Regions from separate parts of the Ornithinimicrobium sufpigmenti genome, predicted to be linked through region 2. Evidence: predicted binding sites of a transcription regulator. Region 2 holds the regulator's gene; each other region holds the start of a gene.
What was found. The regulator LexA, encoded in region 2, represses DNA repair genes until DNA is damaged. The targets are predictions, from matches to a motif close to TCGAACANNTGTTCGA.
Positions count from the first base shown of each region.

Region 1 (5,224 bases), 240 kb from region 2:
CGCGCAGCAGGTCGGCGGCCCGGGCACCGCCACCGGAGGCCCGCTCCAGCTGCCGGGCCAGCCCGACCATGGTGCCGGTCCCGCCTAGGTGACCGGCCGTGCTGACCCGGTCCAGGTGCCGCTCGTCGAGGGCGACCATCCGCCGGGCCGCGTCGAGCACGTCGACCACCCGGGCCTGCTCCGGGACGGCGTGCCGGACCGCGGCGGTGAGGACCGCCGGCACCCCGATCTCCCGGGCCAGGGCCCACAGCGCGGTGGCATGGCTGAGGCTGGCGGGGGTCCCTTCTGGGCCGCCGTGGCAGACGACCTCGACCCGCACCGCGTCCGGAGGGAGCCGGTCGACCCAGGCCTGCAGCAGCAGCCTGGCCTGCCCCCGGCGGCGGGCCAGCAGCGCCCGCCCCACGTCGGAGTCCGGGCCCAGCAGCACCACGACCGGGGCGACCCCGTCGACGGGGGCTGCCGCCCGGGTCAGCAGCTCGGGAGAGGTCCGCGGCACCGCCCGCTCCCCCGCCAGGTGGGTGTGCGTCACCAGCCGGCAGAGCCGGGCCCACCCCATCCCTGGCCCCACACCGCCACGCTGCCCGCGGGCGAGCACGACCACCCGTGGCTGCAGGTCGTCGACCAGGGCCCCGCCCTTGACCGGGGTCCGGGACGGAGGCCTCGGGTCGCGGTTCTCCCGCAGCCCGGTGACCAGGGCCGGGGACGACCCTGACGACCCTGACGACCCTGACGGGTCGCCGGTCGCGAGCACCGAGCTGCCCAGGGCCAGGTCGACGCCCAGCACCGGCAGGATCCCGGCGTCCTGGCAGGAGCGCACGAACCGCACGGCGCCGTAGAGACCGTCGCGGTCGGTCAGCGCCAGGGCGGGTTGGCCCAGCTCGACGGCCCTGGCCACGAGCTCGGCGGGGTGGGACGCGCCGTAGCGCATCGAGGCGCTGGAGGCGACGTGCAGGTGGACGAAGTCGCCCGCCATGCTCATCCCCGCCCAAGCGGTGCCAGCTCGGTGGGCAGCGGCAGCTCGCAGGGCAGGTGCAGGCAGGCCCGCACCAGCTCCAGGAAACGCTCGCCCGAGCGGACCAGGTCGTCGGCGTCACGGGCGGTGACACAGTCCACGCCCCGCTCCAGGGCCAGCCTGCGCCGCCCGGAGTCGGCGAACAGCACCGCCCACTCGGTCAGCTCGGGAGCGACGGTGGGCAGCATCTCCCACACGCTGCGCGGCCGGGACCGACGGCTGGGGGCGGTCCGGGAGGCGACCAGCGCCGCTCCCGCCCGTAGCGCCGCCAGGTGCGCCTGGGTGTAGCGCTCACCGGCCGTGCTGCTGTGGCAGGCCGCCAGCAGCCCGGCCCGGGCCCGGTCCAGCAGGTCCAGCACCGTGCCTGCCGTCATCCCCGGTCCGGGAAGTGTGCTCTGCGTGATCGTCATCGTGTCCGTCCCTCCTCGCTGGCGCGGCCTGTCCGCCGCCGGTCCTGGTCTGCATCTGCTCTGCATCGCGCTCTGCTCTCAGTCGCTCACCCGGGACAGCCACCACCGGTCGTCCTGCACCAGGTCGTAGACACCGGTGCCCATCGACCGTCCGGCCCCCGCCTCCACCCGCCACACCCGGCGCTCCAGACCTTCCCCGCCGGGGTCCTCAGCCCGCCACCACGGCACCCGCTGGGACCACTGCCCCAGCACCGCCCGGACCAGGTGCACCCGGCCGCGCCACAGGAAGACCGTGGGCACCGTCTGGGTCCCCGCCTGCGTCGGCGCCCCCGTCCACGCCTCTGCCTGCGCGCCTGCCTCCGTCTCGCGCTCTGCCTCCCCCTCTGCCTCCCCCTCCGTCCAAGGCCTGAGCAGCGCGCCCTCCACCCGCACGCCGTGCTCGGCCGCGGCCCCCAGCCGGACCTCGACCTGCTCCTCGTACCGCCTGCTCATGGGCTCCTCCTCCACGTCGACCCGCCACTTATTTCGAATACATGTTCGATAAGACAAATGTACGACCTGTGCCCGGCACTCTGTCAACCCGGTCCGACAGACCTGTGGACAGCCGCAGCACCCCTGGGCCGGAGGTCAGGATGGAGGTGACCCGGGCCAGCCGGAGGGGATGGCCCGGGTCGACCGGCTCGCGACCGGCTCAGATCTGGCTCCGGCTAGGCTCAGCCTCGGGCGCAGCAGCGCTCCCCCGTCACCGAACCAGGAGGCCGAGCCCCCGTGCCGTGTGCCCACCCGCTGGACGGCGTCGACCTGCACCGCCGCGTGCAGCAGGCTCTCGACCGCCACCTCGAGCACCAGCGCGGGGTTCTGGCCGAGCTCGGCGAACCGATGGACCCGCTCGTGGACGTCATCGCGCACCTGCTCTCCGGGGGCAAACGGCTGCGTGCGGCCTTCCTCTACTGGGGCTGGCGTGCCCTGGGCGGCGAGCGCGACAGCGACGAGGCCGACGAGGCTGCCGTGCGCGCCTCGAGCGCGATGGAGATCTTCCAAGCCGCCGCCCTCCTCCATGACGACGTCATGGACAACAGCGACCTGCGGCGCGGACGCCCCACGGCACACCGCGTCTTCGCCGCCCTCCACCGGGAGCAGGGCTGGAACGGTGACCCCGACCGGTTCGGCCTCGCCGGCGCCATCCTCGCCGGCGACCTGTGCCTGAACTGGACCGACGAGGTCTTCGCCACCAGCGGCCTGCCGGCCGCCGCCCTGGAGCGGGCCCGCCCCGAGCTGGACCGGATGCGCACCCAGCTCATGGGTGGGCAGTTCCTCGACGTCCTCGAAGGCGCCCGCGGGTGGGCGGACCTGGACTACTCCCAGCGGATCGAGGCCTGCCGCACGGTGATCCGCCACAAGAGTGCCCGCTACTCCGTGCAGCAGCCGCTCCTCATCGGGGCCCGCGCGGCCGGTGCCTCGACGCAGGCCCTCGACGCCCTGGCCACGTACGGCGACCGGCTGGGAGAGGCCTTCCAGCTGCGCGACGACATCCTGGGCGTCTTCGGCGACCCGAGCGAGACCGGCAAGCCTGCCGGTGACGACCTGCGTGAGGGCAAGCACACCGTGCTCATCGCGCACGCGCTGGAGCACGCGGACGCCTCCGGTGCCGAGCTGATCGCCGCCAGCCTGGGCGATCCGGACCTCGACGACGAGACGGTCGCGGCCTGCCGCCAGGTCCTGGTGGACTCCGGCGCGGTGGGCCGCACCGAGCAGATGATCAGCGACGCGGCGCAGGACGCCCTGGCGGCGCTCGCGGCCGCCTCGGAACTCACCGAGGAGGGTCGGCACGCGCTGACCGAGCTGGTCGCGATCTGCACCGACCGCGCGACCTGAGCCCAGCGCCTAGAAGGCGTGCTCCTGCGCGCGGCGACGCACCTCGGTCTTGGCCCCGGCGTGCAGGGAGGCGATCGCGCTGCCACCGGCGAGGGTGTCGTCGGGGGCGTGCAGCCACTCGATGATCTCCTCGTCCGCCAGCCCGCCGTCGGCCAGCACGGTGATCGTGCCCCGCAGGGCGGGCAGCGGACCCTCCTCGGTCACGAAGGTGCTGGGGACCATGAGGGCCCGGTTCTCACCCCGCCGCCTGCCGACCAGCTCGCGCTCGTGCAACCACCGCTTGACCGTGGGCAGGCTCGCGCCGGTCCGCTCCATGATGTCGGGGACGGTCAACCAGCCGGGAATTACATCGCTGTCACTTACCACATCTTCTAGTCAATCACATGAACCGACACGCCGCGAAGGTAGCGCTCCCGCTCTCTGGGCTGTACTGTCCCTGCTGTCCCAGCAGAAACGGGCTCATCGCTGAGCCCGCATGCCCCTAACGTCGCACCTGTCCCGGAGTCAACGTGAGTCCCCTCTTTGCCGCACTGCCGCCCACGGATCTACCGACGCACGCCTACGTCCCGCCGACAGCGGTGCACGCAACGGCGCCGTTCTCCCTCGACCTGGCCATGAAAGCCACCCGAACGCACACCGTGCGTCCGGGCGACACGGTCTATGACATCGCCGCGAGGTACGAGGTCAGCGCCCAGGCGATCGTGCGGGCCAACTCCCTTTCCGACGGGGGCCGGTGGATCCTGCCCGGCGACACCCTGCGCATCCCCGGCGCCGTCTCCGCCCCGGCCCCGGGCCAGTCCTCGGGCGGCTCCGACAGCTCCAGCAGCCGCTCCTCCGGCAGCACGGTCACCGTCCGCGCGGGCGACACCCTGTCCCACCTGGCCGCCCGCCACGGCACCACCGTGGCCAAGCTGGTCTCCGCCAACAACATCAGCAACAGCCGGCTGATCTACCCGGGCCAGGTCCTCACCCTGCCCGGCGCGGGCAGCAGCTCCTCGAGCTCCGGCAGCTCCTCCAGCTCAAGCGGCAGCTCCTCGAGCTCCTCGGCCTCGCCCAAGGCCTCCTCCAGCACTGTGACGGTGCGCGCCGGCGACACCCTGTACGGGATCGCCGCCCGGCACGGCACCACGGTCAACGCGCTGGCCAGGGCCAACGACCTCGACGACACGCGGCTGATCTACCCGGGCCAGCGGCTGAGCCTGCCCGGGGCCTCCGGCACGTCCGGCTCGGACTCCTCCGGCAGCTCCTCGGGCTCGAGCAGCGCGCCCAGCCGCTCCGGCATCCCGTCCTCGCTCTCGCGTCCCTACGACGAGCACACCGTCGGCAACCTGCTCACCGACGAGGACGTCCAGAGCACCTTCCTGCACTACCAGTACTCCAGCGCCACCGCCCGCGCCGCCGCGGCCAACCGGATCTACCTGAGCAACACCGCGGTGCCCAGCCAGGACGAGCTCAAGGCGATGATCGTCGAGACCAGCAACCGGCACGGGGTCGACCCCAAGCTCATGCTGGCGCTGTCCTACCAGGAGTCCGGCTGGAACCAGCAGGCCGTCTCCCCGGCCAACGCCATCGGGGCGATGCAGGTGATCCCGACCTCCGGCCAGTGGGCCTCCTCCCTGATCGGCCGGGAGCTCAACCTGCTCGACCCCCAGGACAACGTCACCGCCGGTGTGGTGGTGATGCGTGCGCTGATGCGCTCCGCGGACTCCAGGGACGCCGCGATCGGTGGCTACTACCAGGGTCTGGGCAGCGTCCGGCAGTACGGCCTGTTCGGCGACACCCGGCAGTACGTCGCGAACATCACGCACTTCATGCGCACGCTGTAGCGCAGGCTGCACCAGGCCGGCACAGGCTGCCCACAGGGGTCGCGGACACCGCGCACCTCCCACGTTCAGCGGGCCGGCGTCCGTACAGTGGCGGTGTGGAC
Region 1 is NZ_CP036403.1:1,447,179-1,452,402, reverse strand. Features, by position in the region: gene ESZ52_RS06680 (DNA polymerase III subunit alpha) at 1-973, opposite strand, end outside; gene ESZ52_RS19210 (SAV_6107 family HEPN domain-containing protein) at 976-1,422, opposite strand; gene ESZ52_RS19445 (DUF6504 family protein) at 1,501-1,914, opposite strand; gene ESZ52_RS06665 (polyprenyl synthetase family protein) at 2,191-3,297, shown strand; gene ESZ52_RS06660 (Rv2175c family DNA-binding protein) at 3,307-3,630, opposite strand; gene ESZ52_RS06655 (LysM peptidoglycan-binding domain-containing protein) at 3,807-5,123, shown strand; gene pknB (Stk1 family PASTA domain-containing Ser/Thr kinase) at 5,219-5,224, shown strand, end outside.
Region 1: a site for LexA is predicted at 1,948-1,963, ahead of ESZ52_RS19445 (DUF6504 family protein). Genes of this name have one in related genera too.

Region 2 (5,224 bases):
CTACTACGAAGGCGCCGGGATCAACGTCAGCCGGTACGGCGACGACTTCGCCGGCACCACCACCGGAACGGGCACCGGGACGACCACCGGAACCACGGCCGGAATGGGCACCGGGACCGGAGGAACGGGTGACCGGGACGCAGCGGTCGGTGACGTCATGGGTCACCAGGGCGTCCACGCCGAGGGCCACACGACCAGCGGCGACGTCGGCACGGGCGTGACCGGCACGGCGGGTACCGCCGGCATGGGTACGGGAGACGCCGACCTGCACCGCGACACCGGCACCACCGACGACGGCTCGATGACCCTGCACGAGGAGCGCGTCGCCGTCGGCACCCAGCAGGTCGAGACCGGCCGGGTACGCCTTCGCAAGCACGTCGTCACCGAGCAGGAGAACGTCACCGTCCCCGTCCAGCGCGAGGAGGTCGAGATCGTCCGCGAGCCCGTCGCCCCGGGTGAGGTGGACACCGACGGCGGGCTGCACGACGAGACGGCAGAGGTGACGCTGCACGAGGAGCGTCCCGTCATCGAGAAGGACGTGGTCGCGACCGAGCGTGTCGGCCTCGACAAGGAGACCGTCACGGACGAGCAGCAGGTCGTCACCGACGTCTCGCGCGAGGAAGTCGACGTGGAGCGCGAGGGTGGCACCACCCGCGACGGCCTGGGCGGCACCGACCGCGACGGCCGCGCCGGCGGGGTCTGACCGCCCACAGCGTCCTGAGGCCGCCTCGGGCAGCCTGAGTTTCGCCCAGGAGGGGCACGACCGACCGGTCGTGCCCCTCCTGGCGTCCCCGTGGGGCAGACTGGCAGCGACGCGGCGCGGCCGCCCGACCCCCAGGAGGATCAGTGATCACCCAGGCCCAGCTCAACGCCCTCTACGACGCCGAGGTCGTCGACCAGGCCGGCGAGAAGGTCGGCCCCCTGGACCGGGTCTACCTGGACAACGCCACGGGGGACCCGGCGTGGGTCTCGGTGCGCACCGGGTGGTTCGCCGGGCGCCGGGTCTTCTGCCCCCTGGCCAATGCCGAGGTCGTCGGCACGCAGATCCGCGTCCCCTACCCGGTCGCGATGATCAAGGACGCGCCGGAGATCCCGGCGGACGAGCACCTGACCGAGGACGAGGAGGAGCAGCTGTACGACTACTACGCCGTCGACGAGGGCCCGGCACCCTCGGCCTGAGCCGGCCCCACCGGGTCGGGGTCCGCCGCGCTCGGTGCAGGGGTATGCAGGAAAGGCAGGGGTGTGCCGCGGGTATGGTGCGGCGCCGCCTCCGGAGGGGATGGAGGTCGAAGGCGGCGCCGCGGTCTGGGGGGCGCGCGGGGTTGAGAGGTCGGGCTCAGACCCGACGCAGGACCGCGGTGACCTTGCCGAGGATCGTGGCGTGGTCGCCGTCGATCGGCTCGTAGGCAGGGTTGTGCGGCATCAGCCAGGTCTTGCCGTCGCGGTGGCGGTAGGTCTTGACCGTCGCCTCGTTGTCGAGCAGTGCGGCCACGATGTCACCGTTGACGGCCGTCGGCTGGCGGCGTACGACGACCCAGTCGCCCTCGCAGATCGCGGCGTCGATCATCGAGTCGCCGACCACGTTGAGCAGGAAGAGCTCGCCGTCGCCGACAAGCTGGCGGGGGAGGGGGAAGACGTCCTCGACGGCCTCCTCGGCCAGGATCGGACCGCCGGCGGCGATGCGACCGACGAGCGGCACGTAGGAGGGGCGGGGGCGCGCGTCGCCGATGCCGGTCTCGTCGACCTCGGCCGTCGGGACGCGTCCACCGTCGGTGTCGCCGCGCCGGTAGCCCTGGCCCTCGGTGGTGGGGTTGACAACCTCGATGGCGCGGGGGCGGTGGGGGTCGCGGCGCAGGTAGCCCTTGCGTTCGAGCATCTTCAGCTGGTGCGCGACCGAACTCGGTGAGGTCAGCCCGACGGCCTCACCGATCTCGCGCAGGCTCGGTGGGTAGCCGCGGGCGTCCACCGAGTCGCGGATGACGTCGAGGACGCGCTGCTGCCGGTTGGTCAGCTTGGCCCCACCATCGCGGTCGGGCATCTCGTGGATCGTGGCCATGGGTCTCCATCCCCTCGTTCTGTCGCCACTTCCTCTGCGGGTCAGGGCCCGGGACGAAAGCCCAGGTCAGAGGGTCTGTCAGTGGCGGGTGATTCAGTTCCTGACATGCCACTAGGGTACGCGCGCCAGGACCGGATGACAAACATCTGTTCGGTCCGCGTGTCGACATCCTCGGACGGCTGTGCTAGACATAGGACAAAGTTCCATCGGACACGCGTCCGAGGGACCAGAGGAACAGGAAGGTGATCACCATGAGCACTGCCACCCTCGAGACCACCGCGGCTCTCCCGCTGGGGCTCGCGCCGGGCCGGTCGGGCCGCCGCGCAGCGCGTCCGCGCCCCGCGCACCTGCAGCTGGTGCCGACCAGCGCCCGCGGCAGTGACGCAGCCGCCGGAGAGACCGCCGCTCCCGCCTCTGCCTGGACCGTCGCCGCACCCGCCGTGAGCCGCGCCGCTGCCGCACGCCGCGCCGCCGCCGCGCCCCTGCGCATCACCCGCCGAGGCCGGCTGGCGCTGACCAGCACCGCGACGCTCGTCGTCGCTCTCGTGCTGCTGTCCCTCATGGGGGTGATCGGCCCGGCCGGCGCGAGCAGCTCGGTCGTCGTCCAGCCCGGGATGACGCTGTCGCAGATCGCCTCGCAGCAGCTCCCCGGGGTGCCGCTGAGCCAGGCGGTCACCGACATCCAGCGGGCCAACAAGCTCAGCACGACCTCGATCGCCGCCGGCCAGGAGCTGGTGATCCCCGGCCGCTGACGAGGTCAGCCGCATCGACGAGGTCAACCCTGTCCGGCTCGACGCTCTTTCCAGCGCCGCCCGGGGTCAGCCCTCGCGGTGTGGCGCCGTCCCGCCCGCGTCGCCCGCCGACTCATCGCCGGCCTGGCCACCGACGGGGTCAACGCCCTCGGCCGTGGAGTAGACGGCGTCCCACACCACGGGCAGCTGTCCGGTGGGGATGAAGTAGCCGGCGATGTGGGGGTCGAACATCAGGCCACCGATCCCTGCCTCACGGTAGGTCTCGGCCGACTCGACGACCTCGCGTGGCGGGAGTGCGATCGCGCGGAGGTCCTCCTCCGGCCCGATCATGCCGTTCTTGACGGCGAAGTCCCGTGCGCGCTCCGCCGCAGTGAAGGTGAGCACCATGAGCTGGTCCTCGATCGTGGCTGCGGCCGGTGACTCCAGGCCCTCCTCGCCCACGGCGATGAACCACCAGTGGTCCAGCGACATCGTCAGCCGCCAGAGCGCCGTCATTCCCACCTGGTCGTCCGGCCCGGTCACCTGCGCCGCGAGCCGGTCGGTCTGCGACTGCGGCAGGTCACTGCCCGCCGCAGACAGAGGTCGACCGTCGGTGGCGTCCTCGCCGGCGTCACCCCCCGTCTCGCCGGAGCCGCGGACCTCGGGACGCTGCCCCTCGTAGATCGAGTCCTCCGGCGCGGTGCCGGGTCGGTCGGCGTCCTGGAACGGCAAGGCGGTCGGATCAGTCATGCCTGATATCCGACCACACCGGCCCCGCCGCGCCAAGACGGACCGCCGGGGCGTCCGGTCAGAGGTCGCGCGGGTGCCGCTGGACGGGGACGGGTCCGGTGGGGTCCGGTGCCCCGACCGGCCAGCTGTGGGGGACGACCCCCGGCGAGACGGGCGAGGAGGAGACCCGGCGCGTCTGCTCACGGTCGGTGGGGATGCTCTGCCCCCGGTTGCCGGTGTCCGGGCCGCCGTCGCGGCGCGGCCCCTGGCCAGCCAGCGGGACCCGGACCTCTTCGGCGCCGACCTGCACCTGCTCGCCGCGGACGTGCACGGTGACGGGTCCGCCGACCTCGACCGCGAGCGAGAGCGCGTCGCGCTCGAGCGAGACCCGCAGCCGGCAGCCGTGCCAGCGCATCCGCCAGGTGAGGCAGTCCCACTCCAAGGGCAGGCGCGGGTCGAAGGTGAGGTCACCCCCGTGGTCGCGCATGCCGCCGAACCCGCCGACCAGTGCACTCCATACCCCTCCGGTGGAGGCGACGTGCACCCCGTCGGCGGTGTTGCCGTGCCGGTCGGTCAGGTCGACGAAGAGCGAGCCGTAGAAGTAGCGCAGGGCCAGGTCCTGGTAGCCGACCTCTGCGGCGACGATCGACTGCACGACCGCGGAGAGGCTGGAGTCGCCGCTGGTGATGGGGTCGTAGTAGTCGAAGTCGGCCAGCTTCTCCTCGGCGGTGAACTGGTCGCCGGCGAGGTAGAGCGCCAGGACGACGTCGGCCTGCTTGAGCACCTGGAAGCGGTAGATCACCAGCGGGTGGTAGTGCAGCAGGAGCGGACGCCGCTCGTCGGGGGTGGCGTCCAGGTCCCAGACCTCGCGCTCCAGGAAGTGGGAGTCCTGCGGGTGCACCCTGAGCCGCTCGTCGTAGGGGATGTGCATGCCGTCGGCGGCCTGCTCCCAGTCGTCCACCTCCCACTGGCCCAACCGCAGCCGGGCCACCGCCCGGGCCAGGCCGTTCGTGTCGGCCGTCTCCAGCTCGCGGACGGCCTCCACGGCGGCCCGGAGGTTGAGCTGCGCCATGACGTTGGTGAAGAGGTTGTCGTTGACGACGGTGGTGTACTCGTCCGGGCCGGTGACCGCGTGGATGTGGAAGCTCTCGTCGCCGTTGGGCTGCCAGAAGCCCAGGTCCACCCACAGCCGGGCGGTCTCGACGAGGATGTCGACGCCGTCGTTGCGCAGGAACTCCCGGTCGCCGGTGGCGCGGGCGTACTTCATCAGCGCGTAGGCCACGTCGGCGTTGATGTGGTACTGCGCCGTCCCGGCGGCGAAGTAGGCCGAGGCCTCCTCGCCGTTGATGGTGCGCCAGGGGTAGAGCGCACCGTACTGCGACAGCTCCGAGGCGCGCTTGCGGGCCTGGTCGAGCATGCCGTGCCGGAAGCGCAGGGCGTTGCGGGCCGCCTGCGGGTGGGTGTGGATGAGGAACGGCAGGACGTAGCACTCGGTGTCCCAGAAGTAGTGCCCGCCGTAGCCGCTGCCGGTCAGGCCCTTGGCCGGTATGCCGTGCGAGCCGGCCCGGATGGAGGCCTGGCCCAGCTGGAAGAGGTTCCAGCGCACCGCCTGCTGCACGTGCCCCAGGCCCTGTCCCTCGACCAGGACGTCAGACTCCTGCCAGAACCGGTCCCAGGTCTCGGCGTGCTCGGCGTGCACCGCGTCCAC
Region 2 is NZ_CP036403.1:1,205,425-1,210,648, forward strand. Features, by position in the region: gene ESZ52_RS05595 (DUF2382 domain-containing protein) at 1-703, shown strand, start outside; gene ESZ52_RS05600 (PRC-barrel domain-containing protein) at 847-1,179, shown strand; gene lexA (transcriptional repressor LexA) at 1,337-2,056, opposite strand; gene ESZ52_RS05610 (LysM peptidoglycan-binding domain-containing protein) at 2,308-2,808, shown strand; gene ESZ52_RS05615 (hypothetical protein) at 2,875-3,537, opposite strand; gene ESZ52_RS05620 (glycoside hydrolase family 65 protein) at 3,596-5,224, opposite strand, start outside.

Region 3 (5,224 bases), 270 kb from region 2:
GCTGCACCGACGTGGTCTCCCCGTCGGTCCCTCCCGACCCCGGTGCCAACGAGACCTCGAGGCCCAGCCGCGACAGGGCCGGCTGCGGCGGCGTGGAGGGGGCCCGGCGCCCGGCGGTCTCGACCAACGGCCGGAGCACGCTTTCCCAGCTCTGGGGCGCGTGGTCGACCCGAAGCCGGGTGCGGGTGGCGACGATGGTGGCCACCGCGTGCTTGCACATCACCCGCACCGGGCAGCTGCACGCGCTGGACCACTGGCCGTCCCCGAGATGGTGCACGACGGTCTGGTACACCGAGCGCTCGGTCCCAGCCACCGTGGCCAGCAGCTGCTGGCCGCCTGAGGCAGCCACCAGCGTGCGGACGCGGCCGTGCTCGGCATACGTGAGCGCCCTGGCGACCGCCAGCACGCCGACCTCCCGCTCGAGATCGGCGTCGGTCAGGTCGAGCACCCACGTGGCCCGAGTCAGGTCTGCCGCTGCCATGGACGGACTGTATGCGGCGCGTCCGACAAGCCCTCCCGCCCGTCCACAGCCTCCGCGCCCATGCGGCTCGGCCCGGGTTCTAGAACGGGGCGATCCCCTCGTGGTTGGCCAGGCTCCAGGCCTTGCGCAGCTCTCGCAGCTCCTCGCCGGTCACCGGCTCCCCGGTGCGGCCGTCGATGCGAGTGATGCGGCTATGGGGGGCCGAGCCACCGCTGGCGACCCGGCGCAGGTGCCGACAGCAAGGCTCGCCGCAGGCGCTGGCGGATCCCGTGGCAGCCACCGAAGCCTCGGAGGCCGGCACCGACGCCTTAGTGGCGGCCGACGCCTCGGAGACCGGGGCCGACCCATCAGCGGTGGCACCAGCTGGCGGACCGCTCGTGGCGCGGGCCGCGTGCACCTCCGCCAGGGCCTCTGCGGACGGCCCAGCGACCCGACGGCCTGTGTGCCCGTCCCGGTGAGTCAGCCCGATGAAGCCCCAGCCCTCGAATCGGGAGATGTCAGGGTCCAGGTCGTCGTCGCCGACGTTCAGCCGCTCCCCCAGGTCCCGGTGGGTCAGGGCGAGGTAGACCTGTCGGTCCAGCTCCGTCGCCTGGTCCTCGACCGGGGCGGACCGGACGGCGTCGAGGGCGTCCACCACGAGGGTGACGTAGCGGCGGTAGTCCCAGGCCCGGGTCCGGTAGATCCGCCCCAGCAGCGTGGTCCATTCCACGTCGCGGTTCGCCGACAGGTCCGCGTCCCAGTCCTTGGCCGTCTTGGCCTCGTGGTGCCCGGTGTGCGCCAGCTGCGCGTTGGTCTCCTTCGTCAGACCACCCGGGGTGCCGTACTCCACGACGTGGTCGACCTGGCACGAGCTCCCGGTGTGGTCACAGGCCGGTGCTCGACACGTCACGTCCGCAGCCAGGATCTGTGCGCGCATCGCGGCATCCGGCCGGTACGTGGTGATCGAGCGCTCGACGCACCGTCCGTCCGCCGGGTCCACCAGCAACCGGGACAGCGTCGTCCCCGGCGCCAGCGCCAGGGCGCGCACACCGGCCGGGGACACGAACATCGAGAAGCTGCCCAGCACCTCTCCCACCCACAGCCTGCGCACCACGCCGATGGCCGGACCGTCGGAGTCCCCAGCAGGACCGCGACCCGAGGCACAGTCCACCCCTGGACCGTGGCGCGCAGGGGCGCCAGCCGGGGCGTGCTGACCGGTGCGCACGCCGGGCAGGCAGGCAGGACACCCCGGGCGACCGGTGTGCGCGGGCTCAGAGGCTGCAGGCGCAGTGGCCGCAGGCGCGTTGGGTGCAGGTGCCGTGGTCGCAGGCTCGTCGGCTACCGGCTCGTCGGTCGCACGTCCGGCGGGGTGGGGATGCGGTCGGGGCGCCGTCCGGCCGATGGTCGGCAGCGTCTCGGCCGCCGCGGGGTCGTGCAGCCCCATCAGGGGCACGATCACCTGCAGCACCGCCGGCGGCAGTCCCGACAGCGCCTGGACCAGCTGGGGACTCCATCCGGCCCGCGTCAGGTCCTCCGGCGTCCGAGCCGCCCCTTCATCGTCATCCTCAGCGTCCTTCTCCACGTCAGGCTGGTCGGCGAAGCCGACCGTGGCGTGGGCGAGCAGGGTGCGACCGAAGTCAGACTCCAGCTGGTCCAGCGTCCGCTGGTCGCCCGCTCCCCGGGCCGCCCGGGCCGCCTTGGTGAGCCGGTCCTTGATCGCCGCCACCCAGAACGCCGACGTGATCAGCGTCAGGGACCCGGTCCCGTCCTCGTCCACGCTGGCCAGCACCCGGCGGCCGGCGAACGCCGCCTCGCGACGAGCACGGGCCACCCGGGCCGCCTCCGGGTCGGCGTCGTCAGCCTGGGTGACCTTGGTGACCTCCCGGGTCAGGGCGGCGTAGAAGGCCCTGTGCTGCCACGGGCCGCTCTGCACTCTCCCGTCCGGCGCCAGCCGCTCCGGCACGCACGTCGTCGGGTCGTCGGCGCACATGATCGTGGCGATGTGCGCGGCGTCCGCCGCGTCCAACCCCTCGCAGGCCCGCCAGAGGGAGCGTGCCAGCCGCCACGGCAGCTGGCCCCGCGCCATCTGTCCCACTACCGGCGCTCCGAACGCGATCGGCGCACAGGCCAGCGCGACCAGGTGGGCGCACTCCCCCGGGCTCCAGCCGATCGCCGGTGCCAGCTCCTGCCGCACCCGTGACTTCGCCCGGGCCCGCCACCGCTCCCGGGCCGTCCTGGACAGCTCGGTCGGGTCGCTCACGTCCCGCTGCGCCAGCAGCGCTGCCCCCACCGCCGTCACCTGCTCGCTCGCGGCCACCACCATCGCGGCCTCCAACCGGGCCGAGCACGCGGCCAACGCCTCGACCGCTCCCAGGGCCACATCGCCCTGGTGCAGCTGCTCCTCCATCGACCCCGGTGCCGCGTCATCCCGCGAACGCGTCCCCCTCTGGTCAGCAGCACGGGCGGAGCCACTGGTCGACCCGAGCTCCAGATCACGCACCCGTCGGCCCTGGCTCAACGCCCCCAGCACCATCGCGGCATCGCCGAGCAGGACAGCAGCCTGCTCGTCCAGCCCCACGGCCAGCAGGGCCTCTACCAGCTCTCCCCGCCGGTCCTGGCTGCCCTCCGGTGGGCCGGAATCCCGCACCGCTTTCCCCGGTGCGTGGAGCCTGCCCCGGCCCGCCCCGCTCGATCCATCGCCCCGTCTCCTCTTCACCCCACGCACCCCCTCACAGATGCTCTCGCGGCCACCCCCGCCCGATCCCCACCGACGGGTCCTGCCGATAGCACCATCATACACCTGATCGATGACACGCCCAGGATCATCCACACGTGTGTACGAAGGCGTGTCGCGCCGGCATCCTCCCTGCGAGGACTCACGGCGGAGCGCCGCCGGTCAGGCCGACGCGTGCTGCGGGATCCCAGGACTGACCTCGACCCGCCCGCGGGCGGGGTCCAGCAGGACAGTCGCCAGCGTCGCCGTCCGGTCCTCAGGAGCCTGAGCCGGGTCCGGCAGCCGCGCCACGCAGTTCAGCTCCGGCGCCGAGCACAGCAGCGGCAGCAGATCTCCGGCCCCTTGCGGAGCCGGGGCGGAGGCGACGCCCTCCTCCAGGTGAGCCAGCCGTTCCTGCGTGGTGGACGCCGGGTCGGTGAGCATCGCCCCGTCCTGCAGCTCGGGCGCCAGGAAGTGGTTGGTGTGCACCAGCCAGCCGGCGCGCTGCAGCAGCCCGGTCCGCCCCGCCGCGACCTCCACCATCACCACCTCCTCGGCGCCGACCACGGTCAGCAGCGACGAGGACGACATGGGCGCGGACCGGACCATCTCCACCGCCTCGCCCACGGTCGTGGCCTCCGCCAGCACCCGGGCCAGCACGGCGTGCACCGGCACGCCGCCTGGACGGTCGTCGCGGTGGCGCAGGATGTTGAGATGCACGCCGACCCCAGCGGCGTTCAGCCCGATCTTGCCCGGCATGCCGAACTCGGTGAACCCACGATGGGCGTGCTCACCCCCCAGGGGCACGACCTCCTGCCGGTGCCAGGAGGTGGCGAACGCGGCATACCAGTCCCAGGTCTGGGCCGAGACGCAGCCGCCCGGCTGCTGGTAGGTCACCGTGGAGCACTCCGAGGGTGGGTCGGGGACCAGGGTGAGGATCTCGGTCCGCGCCAGGGTCGTGCCCAGGTCGACCAGCGGCAGCCCCGCGCCCTCCGCGATCCCGACCGCCTCCTCGTGCAACCCGGGATGCCAGGCCCGCAGGGCGTCCAGGCAGGCCACGGCCGCCGCACGGTGGTCCTCCGCACCGATCCCCTTGCGGGCGAACAACCGGGCATACCCGTCAGCCGTCTCCCGGATCCGCCCGGCGAGCATCCGCCCGCGCGCGAGCCCACGCTCCCGGTGGCTGGAGCCCTCGATGCGCACCGTCCGCACGTCGACCCGGTGCGGCTCCAGCAGCCCGGACCCGGCGGTCATACGTTGCGGCGGTACTGCCCGCCCACCTCGAAGAAGGCCTCGGTGATCTGCCCCAGCGAGCACACCCGCGCGGCGTCCATCAGCTCGGCGAAGACGTTGTCCCCGGCCAGGGCGGCCTCCTTGAGCCGCACCAGTGCCTCCGCAGCCTCCTCGGTATGCCGTTCCTGGAAGTCCTGCACCCGCTCCAGCTGGGACTGCTTCTCGGTCTCGGTGGCCCGGGCCAGCTCGACCTTGACCTCCTCCCGCTCCGACTCCGGCCGAAGGAAGGTGTTGACGCCGATGATCGGCAGACTCCCGTCGTGCTTGCGGTGCTCGTAGAGCATGGACTCGTCCTGGATCCGGCCGCGCTGGTAGCCGGTCTCCATCGCGCCCAGCACGCCGCCGCGCTCGCTGATCCGGTCGAACTCGGCCAGCACGGCCTCCTCGACCAGGTCGGTGAGCTGGTCGATGATGAACGACCCCTGGTTGGGGTTCTCGTTCATCGCCAGACCCCACTCCCGGTTGATGATCAGCTGGATCGCCAGCGCGCGGCGCACCGACTCCGTCGACGGGGTGGTGATCGCCTCGTCGTAGGCGTTGGTGTGCAGGCTGTTGGCGTTGTCGTAGATCGCGATGAGCGCCTGCAGCGTGGTGCGGATGTCGTTGAAGTCCATCTCCTGGGCGTGCAGGGAGCGGCCCGAGGTCTGCACGTGGTACTTCAGCTTCTGGCTGCGCTCGTTCGCGCCGTACTTCTCCTTCATCGCCACCGCCCAGACCCGCCGGGCGACCCGGCCGATCACCGAGTACTCGATGTCCAT
Region 3 is NZ_CP036403.1:1,477,074-1,482,297, reverse strand. Features, by position in the region: gene ESZ52_RS06790 (DEAD/DEAH box helicase) at 1-481, opposite strand, end outside; gene ESZ52_RS06785 (HNH endonuclease signature motif containing protein) at 561-3,107, opposite strand; gene ESZ52_RS06780 (C45 family autoproteolytic acyltransferase/hydrolase) at 3,357-4,427, opposite strand; gene icmF (fused isobutyryl-CoA mutase/GTPase IcmF) at 4,424-5,224, opposite strand, start outside.
Region 3: a site for LexA is predicted at 3,253-3,268, ahead of ESZ52_RS06785 (HNH endonuclease signature motif containing protein). Genes of this name have one in related genera too.